Linked DNA regions of Chelatococcus sp. HY11. The protein of the gene in region 2 interacts with the protein of the main gene of each other region in a pairwise test. Links are inferred from orthologs where the notes say so. Each region holds a gene or a part of one and is shown on either strand. Other genes may lie near its edges.

What was found.
Region 1: the proteins of recR (region 2) and recO interact in binary tests that used the Escherichia coli proteins (3 or more experiments, as listed by UniProt). The link is inferred for Chelatococcus sp. HY11 from one-to-one orthologs.

What each region holds. Positions count from the first base shown.
Region 1 is NZ_JAHBRX010000001.1:869,527-880,180, reverse strand. What follows is about bases 1,985-4,931. They hold recO (DNA repair protein RecO), read right to left. Parts: upstream 3,846-4,931; coding sequence 3,123-3,845; downstream 1,985-3,122. Other genes in these bases: KIO74_RS04280 (lytic murein transglycosylase), read left to right, coding at 3,954-4,823; KIO74_RS04290 (MFS transporter), read left to right, coding at 1,985-3,082. Also shown: parC (DNA topoisomerase IV subunit A), read right to left, coding at 1-1,066; more of KIO74_RS04290, read left to right, coding at 1,415-1,984; KIO74_RS04275 (hypothetical protein), read right to left, coding at 4,948-5,448; KIO74_RS04270 (amino acid ABC transporter ATP-binding protein), read right to left, coding at 5,513-6,229; KIO74_RS04265 (amino acid ABC transporter permease), read right to left, coding at 6,313-7,464; KIO74_RS04260 (amino acid ABC transporter permease), read right to left, coding at 7,472-8,659; KIO74_RS04255 (hypothetical protein), read left to right, coding at 9,630-9,770; KIO74_RS04250 (amino acid ABC transporter substrate-binding protein), read right to left, coding at 9,771-10,654. UniProt on the Escherichia coli protein: Involved in DNA repair and RecF pathway recombination.
Region 2 is NZ_JAHBRX010000001.1:2,566,813-2,575,940, forward strand. What follows is about bases 6,209-9,128. They hold recR (recombination mediator RecR), read left to right. Parts: upstream 6,209-7,327; coding sequence 7,328-7,930; downstream 7,931-9,128. Other genes in these bases: KIO74_RS11760 (DNA polymerase III subunit gamma/tau), read left to right, coding at 6,209-6,762; KIO74_RS11765 (YbaB/EbfC family nucleoid-associated protein), read left to right, coding at 6,788-7,111; aroB (3-dehydroquinate synthase), read right to left, coding at 8,001-9,128. In the rest of the region: KIO74_RS32215 (OmpA family protein), read left to right, coding at 1-915; KIO74_RS11735 (c-type cytochrome), read right to left, coding at 1,001-1,558; KIO74_RS11740 (prephenate dehydratase), read left to right, coding at 1,790-2,647; KIO74_RS11745 (GNAT family N-acetyltransferase), read left to right, coding at 2,812-3,408; nudC (NAD(+) diphosphatase), read right to left, coding at 3,452-4,429; more of KIO74_RS11760, read left to right, coding at 4,852-6,208. UniProt on the Escherichia coli protein: May play a role in DNA repair. It seems to be involved in an RecBC-independent recombinational process of DNA repair. It may act with RecF and RecO.

The DNA.
Region 1 (10,654 bases), 1.7 Mb from region 2 along the record:
CCTCGGCGAGGCCAAGCACCTTCGGGATCTGCCCGCTCGTCAGCACGTTCATGTTCAGGGACACGCGCGAATCGAGTTCGGTGAGCCGGAACAGCGATTCCATCAGCAGCGTGTCGTCCACGGTGCGCGAGCGCGGCTCAAAGACGACGCGGATGTCTTCCGCCGACTCGTCGCGCACGTCGGCGACAAGCGGCAGCTTCTTCTCCTGAAGGAGCTCGGCGATCTTCTCAATCAGCCGGGCCTTGGCGATGCCATAGGGGATCTCGGTGACGACAGCAATCCAGCCGCCGCGACCGGTCTCCTCACGGTGCCAGCGCGCGCGAACACGGAACGAGCCGCGCCCCGTGCGATAAGCCTCCGCGATGCTGTCGCGGTCATCGATGATGATGCCGCCCGTCGGCAGGTCCGGTCCCTGCACGAAGGTGAGCAACTGGTCGGAGCTCGCATCCTTGTGGCCGATGAGATAGAGCGCCGCGTCGCAGATCTCGGCTGCGTTATGCGGCGGGATCGAGGTCGCCATGCCCACCGCGATGCCCTGGCTTCCATTCGCCAGGAGATTGGGAAAGGCCGCCGGCAAGACGACCGGCTCGCGGTTGGCCTCATCGTAGGTGTCGCGGAAATCGACGGCATCCTCGTCGATATCCTGTAGGAGAAGCCGTGCGACTTCTGTCAGGCGCGCCTCGGTATAGCGCATCGCCGCCGCGCTATCCCCGTCGATGTTGCCGAAATTGCCCTGCCCGTCGACAAGCGGATAGCGCTGCGAGAAATCCTGCGCGAGCCGCACCAGCGCATCATAGATGGCCTGATCGCCGTGCGGGTGGAACTGACCCATGACGTCACCGACGACGCGGGCCGATTTCTTGAAGGCGGCGCCGGGTTCAAGCCTGAGCAGCCGCATGCCGTGCAAAATGCGACGATGCACCGGCTTCAAGCCGTCGCGCGCATCGGGCAAGGCACGGTGCATGATCGTGGACAAGGCATAGGCGAGGTAGCGCTCCTCGAGCGCGTCCTTCAAACCGACGCTTTCGACGCCGTCATGATCCGGCGGGTCGACTGGCTTTCCCATAGTTCGCTCCTTAGAGCATGGACCGTGAAAGCGAAAGGCGACTTTCTGCCCTCACGACACGCTATCCACCGCCAGGCATTGTCGGTCCATAACGTGTATCCCAAGCCCCGACACGCGTTGCGCGACAACAGGCTCCCGCAAGAGAGAACAGGTAGCGAACAAACAACCGCGGCGCAAGCGGTCCATAACAGATACCAGGCCCGGCTTTTCGCCGCCACACCGCCGAGCGCTCCTCGCCCTCCCGGTCGCGAGGTCACTCATTCAGCACGGCCGGCCGCAGAATTTACGATTCCGTACCGCGGGACTGGTATCCCTGCCTTCGATGCTTTCTAATTAGTCAACTTCGGCATGCGTGCCGTCTTTGTAATCGAGACTGATTCGTTGACCGAGAAAATTTCGCCGCTGGCGCCGTTCAGGCATGAGACGTTCCGTGCCATATGGACCGCGAATCTCGCGTCAAACTTCGGCTCGCTGATTCAGGGCGTCGGCGCCGCCTGGATGATGACGACCATTTCGGATTCTGCCGACATGGTCGCCCTTGTGCAGGCCTCCGCGGCCTTGCCGATCATGCTGTTCTCGATCGCGGCCGGCGCGATCGCCGACAATTTCAACCGCCGCGACGTCATGCTGGTTGCCCAGAGCACGATGCTGGTGGTCTCTGTCGGCCTCGCCGTCACGACCTATCTCGGGGTGATCACGCCTTGGCTGCTGTTGACGTTCACCTTCCTGATCGGATGCGGCACCGCCCTCAACAATCCATCGTGGCAGGCATCGGTCGGTGACATGGTCCCGCGCGAAGACCTTCCGGCCGCGGTCGCGCTCAATGGCATGGGCTTCAACCTCACCCGCAGCGTGGGGCCGGCGATCGGCGGCGCCATCGTCGCGTTCGGTGGCGCGGCCGCGGCCTTCACTGTCAATGCCATGAGCTATCTCGCGTTGATCGCGGTGCTCTGGCGCTGGGACCTCAAGCGTCCCGCCAGCACCCTGCCCCGTGAGACCATCGGCTCGGCCATCGCCGCCGGGCTGCGCTATGTCGCGATGTCGCCCAACATCGAGAAGGTCCTTCTGCGCTCCTGCGTCTTCGGCTTCACGGTGATTTCGGTCGTCGCGCTGCTGCCACTCGTGGCGCGTGACATCGTTGGCGGCGGCCCCCTTCTCTACGGCATCTTCCTTGGGGCCTTTGGTGTGGGTGCTGTCGGCGGCGCGCTCATCGCGGAATGGCTGAGACAGACGCTCTCGGCGGAAATCCGCATCCGCCTCGCCTTCACCGGCTTCGCCGTGTGCGCCTTCACGCTCGCGCTGAGCCGGGAGGCCTGGCTCACCGGCGCGGCGCTGCTCGTCGGCGGCGCGAGTTGGGTCATCGCCTTCTCGCTCTTCAACGTCGCCGTACAGCTATCCACGCCGCGCTGGGTCGTGGGCCGGGCCCTCTCGCTCTACCAGACCGCGAGCTTTGGCGGCATGGCGCTCGGAAGCTGGGTCTGGGGCGCGGTCGCGCAGCAATCGGGGCCGGCGACCGCGCTGATGATCGCATCGGCGCTTATGCTGGCCGGTGCTGCACTCGGCTTGAAACGCCTCGGTCTTCCAGAGCAGACCGCCCTCAACCTCGACCCGCTCAACAGCTGGAAGGAGCCGCACCTCGCGCTCGATCTGCTGCCGCGAAGCGGGCCGATCGTCATCATCATCGAATACATCATCAAGGATGAGAACTTGCCGGCTTTCCTGAGCGCCATGGCCGAGCGGCGCCGGATCCGTCGCCGCGACGGCGCCCGCTACTGGACGCTGACGCGCAGCCTTGAGAAGCCCGACATCTGGTGGGAAAGCTACCAGACGCCTACCTGGATCGACTACATCAGGCACAACCAGCGGATCACGAAGGCCGATGCCGCCGTGGGCGAACGGCTGCGCGCGTTGCACAGCGGACCGGAGCGGCCAAAAGTTCACCGCATGATCGAGCGCTCGCCGGAATGGCCGCCACGCACAGCGCCGCGCAAAGAGATGATCGACCTGCACCAGTAGGCGTTTTCAGGTGAGGAGCTCCGAGCGAGCCCCTCCTCGCTCAATCCTTGAGCCGAGCAACGAATAGATCGCGCGCGTCAGGCCAGGCGATACCTCGCGGCGCGAATACATGCCGCCTCAGGAAATAGCCCGTCAGTGTGAACCCGGCCACGAGTTCCGCATGGGTCGGATGATCGCGGGATCGATCTTCACGGAGAAAGCCTGGAAGAGCGAGCAGGCGCTCATGATAGGGCTCGCCGGCCGAAGCCGACACCGCGCGTCCGGATTTCGGCGACACATAGACGAGTTCTGACGTGGCGCCCGTCACGGCGCAGGCCCCAAGATCGAGGCCGAACCCCAGCTCGGCCAGCATTTCGAGCTCGAAGCGCACAAGCAGCGCAGGCGCGATTCGCGTATCGTCCAGGTGGTCGACAAGCACCCCAAGCGCATCGAAAAGGCCGGAATGCGGGTCGCGCTCGGGCAACAGGCGCAGCAACGCCGCGGCGGACGCCAGCCCGTAAAGCGCGGCAGGCACCCCGAGAAAGCGCGCCGTGTTCAGCTTCACGGCCTCGACCGCATAGGTGCCGAGCTGCTCCTCGATGCGTGCGCGCCAGACCGCATCAACACGATTGCCGGCCTGCAAGGTGGCTTGCTGGCGTGGCGAGCGGCCGCCCCGGACGAGACCGAGATGTCGTCCGTGGACCTTCGTCATCAATTCGAGGATGACACTCCCCTCACCGTGACGCTTGACCCCTATAATGATACCATCATCCTGCCACTGCATGAGCGGTTCGCCGATCGCGCGACATTGCAAAAGCTACAGGCTGCGGCCTACCATCACCGATGCCGTTTTGAAACGGCACTTCTTTGGAAACAACGCGAGAGGCGCGCCATGATATCGGCCAAACTGCGTCGAGTTTCACTGAGTTCCCTCCATAGGTCTCTGCTGGCCGCGCTCCCCGTCCTGCTCCTGTCGTCCTTGAGCCCCGCACAGGCCCAGCCCAATGCGGGTTGCCAGACGACTGGCAGCTTTGAGGGTTTTATCGCCAGCTTCCGCCAGCAGGCGGCAAGCCAGGGCGTATCGCCGCGCGGCCTGGCGGCGCTCGACGGAGTAACCTTTGATCCCGCCGTTGTGCGCCAAGACCGGCGCCAGGGCCATTTTCGCCAGAGCTTCGAGCAGTTCTCACAGCGCATGGTGCCGCCCTATCGGGTGCAGAAAGGTTCAGGCCTCTTGAAGCGGCACGCCGGCCTGCTGCGGCAGATCGAACAGCGCTATGGCGTCCAGCCCGCGATCATCGTGGCCATCTGGGGTCTGGAGACCGATTTCGGCGGCAATATGGGCAAACTGCCGGCCATTCGCTCCATCGCGACCTTGGCTTTTGACTGCCGGCGCTCCGACATGTTCCGCGCGCAGCTTCTCGACGCGCTTCGCGTTGTCGATCGCGGCGATCTGCATCCCTCCGAGATGCGTGGCGCCTGGGCTGGAGAAATAGGCCAGACCCAGTTCATGGCCACGTCCTACTACCGTTACGCGGTGGATTTCGACGGCGATGGCCGTCGTGACCTCATTCGCAGCGTCCCGGACGTGCTGGCCTCTACCGCCAACTTCCTGAAAGGCCACGGCTGGGTCGCGGGCGGCTCGTGGGAGCCGGGCTCCGCCAATGCCGAGGTGCTGAAGCAATGGAACCGGGCGAGCGTCTACTCGCGCACGATCGGCTACTTTGCCTCGCGCCTTGAAGGGACGCGCGCCGCATCGAACTGAGCGCGTCACATGACAACCGCGTCGACTGTCCGCCGAATGGCCGGGATAGGCTAGCCGGCAAAATGGGCAAGAGGAGCAAGAGGCGGGAACGTGGGCACTTACCCGGCCATCTGAGATAGCCGAATCAAGCGGCGGGCAGCTCGGTTGGCCGCCGCAGGGCGGCGATGAGAATGGCCAGCGTGACGATTGCCTCGGCCAGGAACCAGGGACCCGCCCAGCGATCGAACCCGACCGCCGACAGTTCGGTGGTGATGAGGCCGAAAAGGCCCGCGCCACACGGGCAGCGGCCATCGACCGTCGCGAACAGGATGACCCTGCTCGCCCATAGGACCTGCACGACCATCACGCCGCACAAGCCGTAGAGCAGAGAGCGTCTGCTCTCCACCATCTCCGCCTGCGCCAGGGCGATCCATCCGACGATGTAGAAGGGCGCTGAAAAGAAGGCGCCCACCGGCAATGCCGACGTCCAGCATTGCGAGCAACTCGTGATGAAAACCGAGAGCAGCGCTATCCCGGCGCCGATCAGCAAGGCGACCGTGGCCACATAGATTCCGCGCCGTCCGAGGACGAGCGAAACGGCGAAAGCCACGGCGATTGCGGCGAAAGCAATGATCAGGAAACGCATCACGAGCCTCCGGTGAGAACCGGCTCCGCGGTGATGACACGCCGCAGAGCCGACCCGGATGGTCTTAGTGGAGGATCTGGCTGAGAAACAGCTTCGTGCGCTCGTGCTGTGGATTGGCGAAGAACTGGTCGGGCGTGTTCATTTCGACGATCTGCCCGGCATCCATGAAGATGACCCGATTGGCGACCTGCCGCGCGAAGCCCATCTCATGGGTAACGCACAGCATCGTCATCCCTTCTTCGGCAAGCCCTACCATGGTGTCGAGGACCTCCTTGACCATCTCCGGATCCAACGCCGAGGTCGGCTCGTCGAACAGCATGATCTTGGGGTTCATGCAGAGCGAACGGGCGATCGCCACGCGCTGCTGCTGACCGCCCGAGAGCTGGCCAGGATATTTGTTGGCCTGCTCGGGGATCTTCACGCGCGTGAGATAATGCATGGCCACTTCCTCGGCCTGCTTCTTGGCCATCTTGCGGACCCAGATCGGCGCGAGCGTGCAGTTCTCGAGAATAGTCAGATGCGGGAAGAGATTGAAATGTTGGAACACCATGCCGACGTCCCGCCGCACCTCGTCGATGCGCTTGAGATCGTTCGTCAGCTCTATCCCGTCGACGACGATCGAGCCGCGCTGATGCTCTTCGAGGCGGTTGATGCAGCGGATCATCGTCGATTTGCCCGAGCCTGACGGCCCGCAGATCACGATGCGCTCGCCACGGGTGACCTTGAGATTGATGTCTCGGAGCACATGGAATTCACCATACCACTTGTGCACGTCGACCATCTCGACCGCCACCTCACCGTTCAGGGGTGTCGGCTTCAAACGGGCAGATGTCTGAGGGGCAGTTGCAGTGGCCATTGTCGCATTCACCTCTTGTGTCCCCTCGCGAAGCGCCGTTCGATCGCGAGTGAATAGCGAGACATACCGAAACAGAAGATAAAATAGAACACCGCCGCGAAAGCGTAACCCGAGAAACGGGTCGTGGGCGTGCTCCAGGTGGGGTCCGTCAAAGTCGCTTCAATGGTACGCAGGAGATCAAAGATGCCGACGATGGACACCAGCGTCGTGTCCTTGAAGAGCGCGATGAACACATTGACGATGCCGGGGATCACGATGCGCAGGGCCTGTGGAAGCACCACCAGACGCATCATCGTCCAATAGCCGAGGCCAAGCGACATCGCGCCCTCGTACTGTCCCTTCGGGATGGCCTGCAGGCCCCCGCGCACCACCTCCGCCATATAGGCGGCGGCGAAGATCGCAACGCCGACCAGCGGACGCAGCAACCTATCCGGCGTCATGTTGCCCGGCAGGAACAGCGGCAGCATGGTATTGGCCATGAACAGCACGGTGATCAGCGGCACCCCTCGGATGACCTCGATGAAGATGACGCTGGCGAGCCTGATCGCCGGAAGCGCCGACCGCCGGCCAAGTGCTAGCACCACGCCAAAGGGCAGAGAAAACACGATGCCGACGATCGACACGATCAGGGTGACGAGAATGCCGCCCCACAGCGAGGTGTCGACGATGCTCAGGCCGATGGCGCTCCAGCCGCTGAGCAGGATGAAGGAGACGATCGGATAGATGATGAAGAAATAGATGGCGCCGAGGCTCCGCCGCGGCGCATCGAGCCAGAGCATCCAGACGACGCCGATCGCCGTGAGCACGAAGAAGACGTCAACCCGCCAGCGCTGCTCCCACGGATAGGAGCCATAGACGAAATAACTGAACCTCGCTCTGACATAAGCCCAGCAAGCGCCGACCTCGCCTCCACCCGGACCGGCGAGGCAGGCCTCGCGATCCTGCCCGGTCCAGACCGCGTCGATCAACGCGAATTTGATCAGCGGCACGAAGACCAGGTAGGCCAGATACAGCGTGATGACCGTCATCGCGATATTGAGCGGTGACGACAGGAGATGGGCGCGGACCCAGGCGATCGGACCGCTGACAAGGGCCGGCGGCGGCTCCGGATCCACTTGGGTCTGACGAAGGTAGGGCTGTTGGGTCACAAGCATCGACATCGCAGCCTCACCGTTCGACGATTGCCATGCGGCGGTTATAGATGTTCATCAGCAGCGAAGTGACGACGCTGATGGCGAGATAGACGGCCATCGTGATCGCGATGACCTCGACCGCCTGCCCCGTCTGATTGAGCACCGTGCCCATGAAAACCTGGACCAGATCGGGATAGCCAATCGCGACCGCCAGCGAGGAGTTCTTGACGAGATTGAGGTACTGGTTGGTCAGCGGCGGTATGATCACCCGCATGGCCTGGGGAATCACTACCAGCCGCAGCGTCGGGCTGGAATGCAGCCCCAGCGCGTAGGCGGCTTCGGTCTGCCCGCGCGAGACGGAGAGAATCCCTGCTCTCACGATCTCGGCGATGAACGCGGCCGTGTAGGTCGCGAGGCCGATCAGAAGGGCCACGAATTCCGGAAAGACCTGGATGCCGCCGGCGAAGTTGAAACCGCGCAGCTCGGGATAATTGAAGGTCAGCGGCTGCCCAATCAGGAAATAGATCACCAACGGCAAGCCTATGATGAGGCCGATGGCGATGCGGATCACCGGATATTGCCGGCCGGTCGCCAGTTGCTGACGGTGGGCCCAGCGATGGAACAGGTAAGAGCCTGCGATCGCCACGGCGAGACCGATCCAGACCCACCCGAACCGCTCACCGAACAAGGGCTGGGGAAGGAAGAGACCGCGACTGTTGAGATAGGTTCCGGCACCGAGCTCGAGCGACTGCCGAGGACCAGGCAACGGCTTCAGCACCGCGTTGTACCAGATGAACAGCTGCAGCAGCAGCGGCACGTTACGGACACATTCGACATAGACCGCCGCGAGCTTCGCGACGATCCAGTTCTGGGACAGTCGCGCCACGCCGATCACAAAGCCGAGGACGGTGGCGACGACCACCGCGATGGCCGCGACGAGGAGGGTGTTCAGCAGGCCGACGAAGAACGCGTCAGCATAGGTGGAGCCCGACGAGGAAAATGGAATGAGCTTCTGGTTGACGTCGAAGCCGGCGGGCTGATTGAGGAAGCCAAAGCCGGAGGCAATGCGCGCAGCACGCAAATTCTCGATGGCATTGCTGGCCGCTCCATAGACGAGGAATGCCAGGACAGCGACCAATACGAACTGGTAGATGAGGCCTCTGATCTTCGGGTCGTTGATCAGCGACCCGCGTTTGGGTCCGGAAACGTCAGCGCTGGACACGGCCACTCCCCGATGTTGTCGCCCTATGATCCGAATTTCGCGTCAAATTCATCATAATCCTGATTGCGAAAGAGCAGGAGAAGAACCGCAAACTCTTGGCCATATGCGCACGAAGTCTGGTTCGGAACGCGTCGGCCGCGGATGCCATAGGGCCGGCCGTACCTGCTTCTCCCAGCCCGATACTTCTTTCTTTCCAGCTGCTTGCATTCAACGCACAGAAGCCGTCGCCCGTTCCTGCGGAGGTCCACCGCTCCGTGCCATATCCGTCGCCGACATTGATCACGACCGGGCGCCTGTCGCGCAGCTTGCGCGCGCATCAAGTCAACTCTTCCACGCACAACCCATGTCTTCCACGCACAACCCATGCCAACAGGGCTCAGCTCAAGGTCCGCATGGCCCGCCCGCCGCGGAACGATTGCGGTAGTGCGCTTACAATCCCAAACCACGATCCCAAACCACAATCCCAAGACACCGCCACTCCTGACGAGCCGCAATGACGGCGCAAGATCAACGAAGTCGGCGCTTCACCTTGCTCGCGGCGAAGACTGCGATTGCTTAACCATAAACCTTAACAGACTAACGGGCTTTGGCAATTTTGCATGCGCAACAAGTCACACGCAATTTGCTCCATCAATAGTCTAAGAGACCAACAAACGAGCAATGCATCTGGCCAGCGAATAGCGGACGGAGCCGTCAGGGCGGGGCCCAGCCCGGCAAGCCACGCGCTGGCGTTGGATGGAAACCCCTCCTTCTGCTGCCTGGCGGCTCCGGGGGCACAACAGCGGAATTCTCGCACCTGGAATAGCGGCATCAGGCCATGAGATCGCAGTCGAAGTCGACGCACACGCCCGACCCGAAGCGAGGCTGATCAAGTCAAGACGCGCGTTACAGCTGCGACCGTGGCAGAAGACGCCGAACACGGGGCGACCCTCGACGGCCCATACGTCACGCCTGACGAGATACCCCTCTGATGCCCACCGCGACGGAGACCCTTGGGGCGCCGCTCGCCAAGCTTTACGTGAGCGGCGCTCTGGCGGGCGATCCGCCGAAGCACCGCTCATCGATGGAGGTCAAGCACGGGCCGGATATGATCGGCCCGGTCTCGTCGTGATCAGCGCACCGGCGGCGCGTACATCAGGCCGCCCTTGGTCCACAGAGCATTCAGGCCGCGCTTGATCTTGAGCGGTGTCTTCTCACCCAGATTGCGCTCGAACACGTCGCCATAGTTGCCGACATGCTTGACGATGCGCACCACCCAATCCTTCGTCAGCCCAATGCTCTCGCCATAATTGCCTTCCGTGCCAAGCAGGCGCTTCACCTCCGGGTTCTGCGACTGCAGTTGCTCGGTGACATTGGCCTGCGCGACGCCAAGATCCTCGGCATTGATCATCGCAAATAACGTCCAGTGCACGAGGTCGTACCACTGGTCGTCGCCATGGCGAACCGCCGCAGCGAAAGGCTCTTTGGAAATGATCTCGGGCAGGACGATGCTGTCGTCCGGCGCGACCAAACGCAGGCGCTCAGCATAGAGGGCCGACGCATCGGTGGTGAAGGCGTCGCAACGGCCGGAGTCGTAGGCCTTCACGGCTTCCGAGGACGAGGCGAAGGCCACCACCTCGTATTTGATGTTATGGGAGCGGAAGAAATCCGCGAGGTTCAGTTCGGTGGTCGTCCCCTGCTGCACGCAGACCGAAGCGCCATTGAGTTCGAGCGCGGATTTCACGCCCAAGCCCTTGCGGACCATGAAGCCCTGGCCGTCGTAATAGTTGATGGACGTAAAATTCAAGCCGAGCGATGTATCGCGCGACATGGTCCAGGTGGTGTTGCGGATCAAGACGTCCACTTCACCCGACTGAAGCGCCGTAAAGCGATCCTTCGCCGACAGAGGTACGAATTTCACCTTGGTCGGATCATCGAAGATCGCGGCCGCGATGGCGCGGCACATATCGACATCGAAGCCAGTCCATTCACCCTTGTCGTTCGGGACACCGAAAC
Region 2 (9,128 bases):
GAGGAATGGCGCGGCCGTCGGCAGGTGGAGGAGCGCGATGGACGCACCATCATTCGCGAAGGCGACAACAGGGTCATCATCCGTGAGGGCGATCGCGAGGTCATCCGCCACGACGAGGTTGAGCGGTTGCGACGCGGCGCGCGCGATGTGAATGTGGTTAGCGGACGCGGCGGGGAGCGCACCATCACGGTGGTGCGACCGGACGGCAGCCGCATCGTCACCATGGAGGATGCCGATGGCCGCCTCATGCGCCGGATCCGGCGCGGTCCGGACGGGCGCGACGTGATCATCATCGACAACAGCCGCAGGCCGGCGCGTCGACCAGCCGGTCCCGGCTTTTATGCCCCGCCGCTGGTAGCACTGCCGCCACTTATGCTCGGTGCCGTTCCCCGCGACCGCTATATCGTGGAAGCTGAGGATGTCGGACCGGACGTGATCGAGGAGACCTTTCTGGCCCCCCCCGTGGAGCGGGTGGAGCGAGCCTACAGCCTCGACGAGATCCGTTATAATGAGCGTCTGCGCGAGAAGATGCGTCGCGTCGATGTGGATACTATCACTTTCGCCACGGGCTCGGCCGATGTCGCGCCCACGGAGGTTGGTCGGCTGGACGCCATCGCCCGCGGTCTGGCGGCTGTGATCAAGCGCAATGCCAACGAGGTATTTCTGGTGGAAGGGCATACCGACGCGGTTGGTTCCGACACCGACAACCTCGCCCTGTCCGACCGGCGGGCCGAGGCGGTCGCGCAGGTTCTGACCGACAGCTATGGCGTGCCGCCCGAGAATCTCGTGACCCAAGGTTATGGGGAGCAGTATTTGAAGGTGCAGACGGAGGGACCAGCACGCGAGAATCGCCGGGTCACCCTGCGCCGCATCACGCCGTTGATGTCACAGGGCAGCGCCCCACCGGCGCGTTAAGCCGCACGCATTTGGCCCAAAACAATGGCCCCGGGATGCGACCATCCCGGGGCCATTGTCGTTTAAGGTTGCGAGACCCGGCCGATCAGGGGTTCGGCAGCGGAACCGGCGAATGGGACAGGCTGCGCAGATAGGCGATCAGGTCGGCCCGTTCCTCCGGCTTCGCCACGCCGGCGAAGCTCATGATCGTGCCCTTCATGTAACTGCGCGGATTGGCGATGAAGTGGTCGAGCTCCTCATAGCCCCACTTCTCGCCCTTGGCGGCATGTTCCTTCATGGCCGCCGAATAACCGAAGCCTTGAACCTCGCCCTTCGGGCGATCGACGATATTGTAGAGATCCGGCCCGACCTTCGAGCCAGCGCCTTCCACGAAATTGTGGCAGGCGGCGCATTTCGCCGCAGCCTTCTGGCCGCGGGCGGCGTCAGCTGTTTGCAAGCGCACGGCGATCGGTACCACTTCCACGGCAGCCGGGGCGGCCGCGCCCGCGCCTTCCTCGGGCGCCGGCAGGTCATAGCCGGGTACGGCCGGCGGATTCTGCGAGAAGATCGCGCTGGCCACAATGCCAAGGCCCATCGCAAAAACGCAGGTGCCAAGGATGGCGCCGAAGATCTTGTTGAGCTCAAAAGAATCTAGCTGTTGCATCGACAAAACAGCGGCTCCGGTGCGGCCAATGGGCTGAGGCCGATTGGTAGGCTTCAGGCGAACGTTGATAGCAATAACGTGGCCGCACAGCGCAAGGACATGCAGCAAAGTCTGATTACCCGCTTTGAAGCCGGGTTGGCAACTCGTATAAGCGGCTTCCCCTTTGCTACCTTTTGCCGCTTTCCGGCATCAGCGGCTTTGGGGGAGTGATGATTTCGAGGAGACGAGCCGATGTCCCTGCCCGAAGTGATTTCCTACCAAGGCGAACCGGGCGCCAATTCCCATATCGCCTGCGAGGATGTCTATCCGACGTGGCAGCCCCTGCCCTGCGCGACGTTCGAGGACGCGCTTGCGGCGATTTCCGACGGTACGGCTACCCTCGGCATGATCCCGATCGATAATACGATCGCCGGCCGCGTCGCCGACATGCATCATCTCCTGCCGACGTCGGGGCTGCATATCATCGGCGAGTTCTTTCTGCCCATCCATTTCCAGCTGATGGCGCCGAAAGGGGCGACGCTCGCCACCATCAAGACCGTGCACAGCCACGTGCACGCGCTCGGCCAATGCCGGCGAATCATTCGCAAGCTCGGCCTCAGCGCCGTTGTTGCCGCCGACACGGCCGGCTCGGCGCGCTTGGTGGCGGAATGGAACGATCCGACGCAAGCCGCGCTCGCGCCGCGCCTGGCCGCGCAGATCTATGGGCTCGACATCCTGATGGAGGACGTCGAGGACGAAGCACACAATACGACGCGTTTCGTCGTGCTGGCGCGTGAGCCGCAATGGGCCCCGGCCGGAAACGGCCCGACGGTGACGAGTTTTGTCTTCCGCGTGCGCAACGTGCCCGCGGCGCTCTACAAGGCGCTCGGCGGCTTCGCGACCAACGGCGTCAACATGACCAAGCTCGAAAGCTACATGGTCGAGGGACATTTCCACGCCACGCAGTTCTATGCGGAGGTCGATGGCCACCCCGATGATCCCGCGCTGAAGAACGCCCTCGAGGAAATCGGCTTCTTCTCGAAGGAACTGCGCATTCTCGGCGTCTATCCGGCGCATCCCTTCCGCGCGACCCAGATCCCAGCGGAATAAGGCCGTCGAGCAGGTACAGGAGGAAAGGATCGTCGAACGCGAGCTTTGCCTTTCGGCCTTCCTTTTCCATGAGAGCTGAAAAAAGACGGCCGTCATCCCTTCGTCGCCCTTTTATGGCCTTTCTCTCACGCGAGTTTACCCCCGCACGATGAGAGGGAAGGCCAATGACGCCCACGTTCAGACACGCAGACAGCTGCGACATGGCCAATGTCTCCCGCTTTTACGAGCATGTTTGGCAGGAGACCTATCTCAGCCTCATGGATGTTCGGGAACTCAGCAGCTGGCGCGCTCGTCGGGACTGGCGGACCCTGCTGGCTGACGAAGGTACCGTGGTGGTGGCGGAACACGACGGCCAGCTGGTCGGTTTCGGCGCCTGCGGTCCCGCTCGGGATGGTGAACTCGGCACCTTTGGCGAGATTTACGCAGTCCACGTCGCGCGGCAGTTTCGTTCGCGCGGCATCGGAAGTGCCCTCATGGGACGGATGGCCCGGGAATTCGCCGAGCGTGACGTCGCGGATGTCGGACTTTGGGTCTTCCATCGTAATGTGACGGCGGTGGTTTTCGCCCGCTCGCTCGGCGCGGTCGTCACAGGCTCGCGCGACGACGAGCAGGGGGCGGGCAATACCGAACTCGCGCTCATCTGGCCGAAAGCAAGCGATCTCGCCTTGTTCGACGACGGCCAGCATGGATCTTTGCATCATTCACCAGGGCGCAGCCTCGGCATGATGCCGCTCGCGCCTTGCATTCCATCCTCCAAATAGCCCTGTCGGCTGGCCGGTTCAGGCCGGCCGCGTTTCAGAACGATCAGAACGCCTCTCCCTCATGCACGAAGGCGTGGAGGAGATGGTGGGCGATGGCGAAGGGCTTGGGAGACGACAGCCCGTCGGGATGCGTGCCTGCCAGAAGCGCGGCCGCCTCGCCGCGGGAGAACCAGCGCGCGTCCTCGAGCTCAAGCCGGTCGATGGTGATCTCGTCATGCAACGCCTCGGCGATGCAGCCGATCATCAGCGAGGCTGGAAACGGCCAGGGTTGCGAGGCGAGGTAACGGACGCGGCCGACCGCGAGCCCCGCTTCCTCCTTCGTCTCGCGGCGCACGGCATCCTCGATGGTCTCGCCCGGCTCCACGAAGCCGGCGAGACACGAGTACATCTTGTCGGTGAAGCGGGGCTGCCGACCAAGAAGACAATGGCCGTTTCTCACGGCGAGCATGATGACGACGGGGTCTGTCCGCGGAAAATGCTGGGCCCCGCAGGTGTCGCAGATGCGCCGCCAGCCTGCCGCCTCCACCCGTGTTCTCGCCCCGCAATTCGCGCAGAAGCGGTGGCGCGCGTGCCAATGGAGGATGGCCTTGGCTTCACCGAGAGGGCCGAGAACCTCCGGGGACAAGAGCCCCTGCGAGGCGAGTGAACGAAGATCCACGGCATCGAGATGCGGCCGCTCGGCGATGACGCTCGCAGCATCGCTCGCCAGCATCGTCGTGAAAAGGGGCACGCCGGCGATTGTGCCGAGGAAGATGCTCTCGCCATCCGCGCCGAGCGCCGCCGCCTCCGCCAGCGTGAAGCGCGGATCGAGAGCGGGCTCACGCTTCAGGATCGGCACGTCGCCAGCGAGCACGAAGGTCGCGGCATCGGGTCTCTGGCGAAAGGCGCCAACCGTTTCGGCGTTCTCCCGCCCTTCCGAATGCCGCTCCAGGCGATTGATCGCGAAGCCTACGCGCCCGGAACGGTCCAGCGTCGCCGCGAGCGGAGCAATCGGCGCGGTCTTGGAATCATCATGCGTCATGGCACAGCCTTTCGGCCCTTCTTCTACCTGAGCCCCGGGATAGACAGAAGAGCCGTTTCGCTCATGCTCCCGGGCAGCGCCGCGCGGGCCCCTTACGTCTTGCACAGGGTTTGCGAATTACACCCCGGATGGCTTGCATCGGCCCCGTCTTTCCACGATATAGGCGGTGGGAGGTTGGCGTTGGACGTTCCACTCGCCAACCGGGTCAGATCCGGAAGGAAGCAGCCCTAACGAGAATCGGGCGGGTCTTCGTCCAGCCTCCCACCTTGTCATCGTCGGATCTCCGGCGACAACCGTCCGGCATGGGAGCCCGCGTCCAGCATGGGGGCCTGCGCCCAGCGTGCGATCCCGCCGGTGTGAGATGGCCTTGGTGTGTGGTGGCCTTGGCCGAACCGGCCCGATGAGATGACCGAACGGGTGCAATGACCGATCAGCCCAGCGCCAACGACGTGCCGCACGCCTCCGCCGAGGATGAAGCAGGTCCCGCGCTGCCCGGCTTCGATATGCCGCCACCCTCGGCCGTTCCTGCCCCGGCCTACCGTGTTCTCGCGCGCAAATATCGCCCCCTGAGCTTCGATGATCTCATCGGGCAGGAGGCAATGGTGCGCACGCTCTCCAACGCTTTCTCGACCGGCCGCATTCCGCAGGCCTGGATGCTGACCGGCGTACGCGGCGTCGGCAAGACGACGACGGCGCGCATTTTGGCGCGCGCGCTGAACTATGAGCCGCTCGACGGCGGCCCCTCCCAACCGACAATCCACATGCCGGCCCTCGGGCGCCATTGCGCCGCGATCATGGAATCGCGCCATGTGGATGTGCTGGAGATGGACGCCGCCTCCCACACCGGGGTCGAGGATGTCCGCCAGATCATCGACGGCATCCGCTATTCCCCAAGTTCGGCGCGCTACAAGGTCTACATCATCGACGAGGTCCACATGCTCTCGGAGAAGGCGTTCAACGCCTTCCTGAAGACGCTGGAGGAACCGCCGCCGCACGCGAAATTCGTGTTCGCCACCACCGAAATCCGCAAGGTGCCGGTGACGATCCTCTCACGGTGCCAGCGTTTCGACCTGCGCCGCATCGATGCCGGCGCGCTCGTTGCCCACCTTGGGCGCATCACCGACGCAGAAGGCGTCAATGCGGACCCGGAGGCGCTGGCGCTGATCGCGCGTGCCGCCGAGGGCTCGGCGCGCGACAGTCTGTCGCTGCTCGACCAGGCCATCGCCCATGGCGGCGGCGCGGTCACCACCGACGAGGTCCGTACCATGCTCGGCCTCGCGGACCGGGCTCGCGTGATCGATCTTTTCGAGGCTGTGATGCGCGGAGACCTCGCCGCCGCGCTCGCTGAATTGACCGCGCAATACGACGCGGGCGCAGACCCCTATGTCGTCCTCAACGACCTCGCTGGCTTCATTCACCTCGTCACGCGCTTCAAGCTGGTGCCCGATGCCGGCAGGGACGCGGCGCTGACCGAGGCCGAGCGGCTGCGGGGCGCCGACCTCGCCTCACGGCTCTCCTTGCGCATTCTGGCGCGGAGCTGGCAGATCCTGATCAAGGGCTTGCCCGAGGTCCAGCAGGCCGCACGTCCCATCGCGGCCGCCGAGATGCTCCTGGTGCGCCTCGCCTATGCCGCCGACCTGCCGACCCCGGACGAGGCGCTGCGCACCCTGCGCGATGGCGCGCCCTCCACCGGGGGTAACGGCGGCTCCCGTCCTAGCGACGGTGGCGGCGGCAATAGTGGCGGCGGCAGCGGCGGCGGGCCTCGCCTGACGATCGCCGCCAATACCGGCTCAGCCCTACTGGCTGACGCGACGCCACGTCAGGACCCAGCCCGCGAGGTGGTCCGCGCCTCGGCCGAGCCGCAGATCCGGCTGGCGCGCTTCGAGGATGTGGTGGCGCTGGCCGGTGAACAGCGCGATATCGTGCTGAAACGCGCCCTGGAGCAGGACGCCCATCTCGTCCATTTCGAGGACGGGCTTATCGAAATCGCGCTGCGCGAGGGCGGGAGCCGAACGCTCGCGGGCGATCTCGGCAAGCGCCTGCAGGAATGGACCGGCCGGCGCTGGATGGTCGCGCTCTCGTCGAAGCCCGGCGCGCCGACCCTGCACGAAATGGCACAGGCCCGCGAGGCAGAGCGCCGCAGCGGCGCGGAGGGGCATCCGCTCGTTCAGGCCGTGTTGTCGCGGTTTCCCGGGGCCGCCATCGTCGATATCCGCGATATAGCGGCCACGGCCGAGGAGCCGCTGCCGGCGATCGCCGAGACGGACGAGGCGACCGAGGATGGGGGAGCGCTCGCATCCGACGACGACCTGTCCTATCTAGACGACAGGTGATTCGGGATTGAGACGGGAGTGACCGATGCGTGACCTGATGGGGCTGATGAAACAGGCGCAGGGCCTGCAGCAGAAATTCGCTGACATGCAGGCCGAGTTCGAGGCGCTCGAGGTTACCGGCACGGCCGGCGGCGGGGCGGTCACCGTCGTGACGACCGCCAAGGGTCAGATGAAGAGCATCGCCATCGACGAGAGCCTTATCGTTCCGGGCGAAAAGGAGATCCTCGAAGATCTCGTCGTCGCCGCCGTCAACGACGCCAAGGCCAAGGCCGAGCGGCTGATGCAGGACAAGATGGGTGAGATGACCAAGGGCCTTCCCCTACCGCCCGGCATGAAGCTGCCGTTTTAGACCGATCTCCTTCCGGCGGAGAGAAACGATCCACCCTTCCGCAAGTGATACGATGGACTTATTTGCGTTCCCTCTCCCCCGAGGGAGAGGGAGAGGGTGAGGGCTACAACCGCGGTTATGGCCCTCTCCCGGACGCCACGCGTCCGACCTCTCCCCGCCGGGGAAAGGCTGAGAACGGCGCAGCCGCATTGCGTTTCCAGACGATCGGTTCAGATCATGCCCTCCCCCATCGGCCCCGAGATTGAACGGCTGATCCAGCTGCTGGCCCGCCTGCCCGGCCTTGGGCCGCGCTCGGCGCGGCGGGCGGCGCTGACTTTGATCAAGAAGAAGGAGCAACTCCTCGTGCCGCTCGCCGACGCGACGCGGGTCACGGCCGAGCGCGTGCTGGTCTGCACCTCCTGCGGCAATATCGATACCGCCGATCCCTGCACCATCTGCTGCGACGCCCGCCGCGACCCGACGCTTCTCGTCGTCGTGGAAGATGTCGCCGACCTTTGGGCGCTTGAGCGGGCCGGCGTGATCAATGCCCGCTACCACGTCCTCGGCGGCGTGATCTCGGCCCTCGACGGCATCCGCCCCGAGGACCTCAACCTCGACAGGCTCGTCGCCCGCGCCGCCGAGCCGGGCCTGACCGAGATCGTGCTGGCGCTCAATGCCACCGTCGACGGGCAGACGACGGCGCATTACATCACCGACCTTCTGTCATCCTATCCCGTGAAGATCACTCGCCTCGCCCACGGCGTGCCGGTGGGTGGCGAGCTCGATTATCTCGACGAAGGCACCCTCGCCGCAGCCATCCGCCAGCGCACGACGTTCTGAAGGCTGCGCCGGCAACGACCATCGGCCGTGGCCGGGACCAGAGGCCGGCGGAAGCTCTCGCAATCCGCGCTCAATCCGCCAGTTCACTCACCAGAAAAACGCGCACGCTGTCGGCCTCGACGCCGCGGGCGATGAAGCTCTGGCCGATTCCGCGCGCCAGGATGAAGGTGAGCGCGCCGCGCTTGACCTTCTTGTCCTGGGCCATGGCCTCCAGGAGGCTGTCGGCGGTGCCGATATCGCCGGGCACATCCTGCAGGCGTGTCGGCAACCCGAGCCCGGCGAGATGAACCGCGACGCGCGCGGCATCATCAGGCGGACACAGGCCGCGCTCCGCCGAAAAGCGGAAGGCGAGCGCGAGGCCGATCGCCACGGCCTCGCCGTGCACCAGCCGGCTGCCGTCGTAGCCGGTGGCGCGTTCCAGCGCATGGGCGAAGGTGTGGCCGAGATTGAGCAAGGCGCGGTCGCCATCCTCCCGCTCGTCGCGCACGACCACGGCCGCCTTGGCACGGCAGCTCGTCGCCACCGCATGGTCGCGCGCCGGTCCCGGCCCGAAGATGGCCTCGGCATTGCTTTCGCACCAAGCGAAGAAACCGGGATCGTCGATGAGGCCATATTTCACCACCTCGGCATAGCCGGCACGGAACTCACGCGGGCTCAGGCTGTCGAGCAGCCCCGTATCGGCGATGACGAGGCTCGGCTGGTGGAAGGCGCCGATCAGGTTCTTGCCGTGCTTTGAATTGATGCCCGTCTTGCCGCCGACCGAGGAATCGACCTGGGCCAGGAGGCTCGTCGGCACCTGTACGAAGCGCAGGCCACGGCGGACAATGGAGGCCGCGAAGCCGGCGAGGTCGCCGATGACACCGCCACCAAGCGCGATGACGAGATCGCCACGCTCGATGCGAGCGGCCAGAAGCGCTTCGCAGACCTCGACCAGGCGAGGATAGCTCTTGCTGCCCTCACCGGCTGGCACCGTGATGATCGTCGTGCGGAGACCCGCCGTGGCGAGCGCCTCGCTGAGACGCTGGCCATAAAGCGCGCCGACGCTTTCGTCGGTGACGATGGCCGCCGCCCCGCCCGGCGCCAGCGCCGCGATACGCGGCGCCGCCTCAGTCAGCACGCCGCGGCCGATGAGAATGTCATAGGCGCGATCGCCGAGAGGAACATGCACGGTTTCGCGACCGTCTGCGGCGTGTGTCAC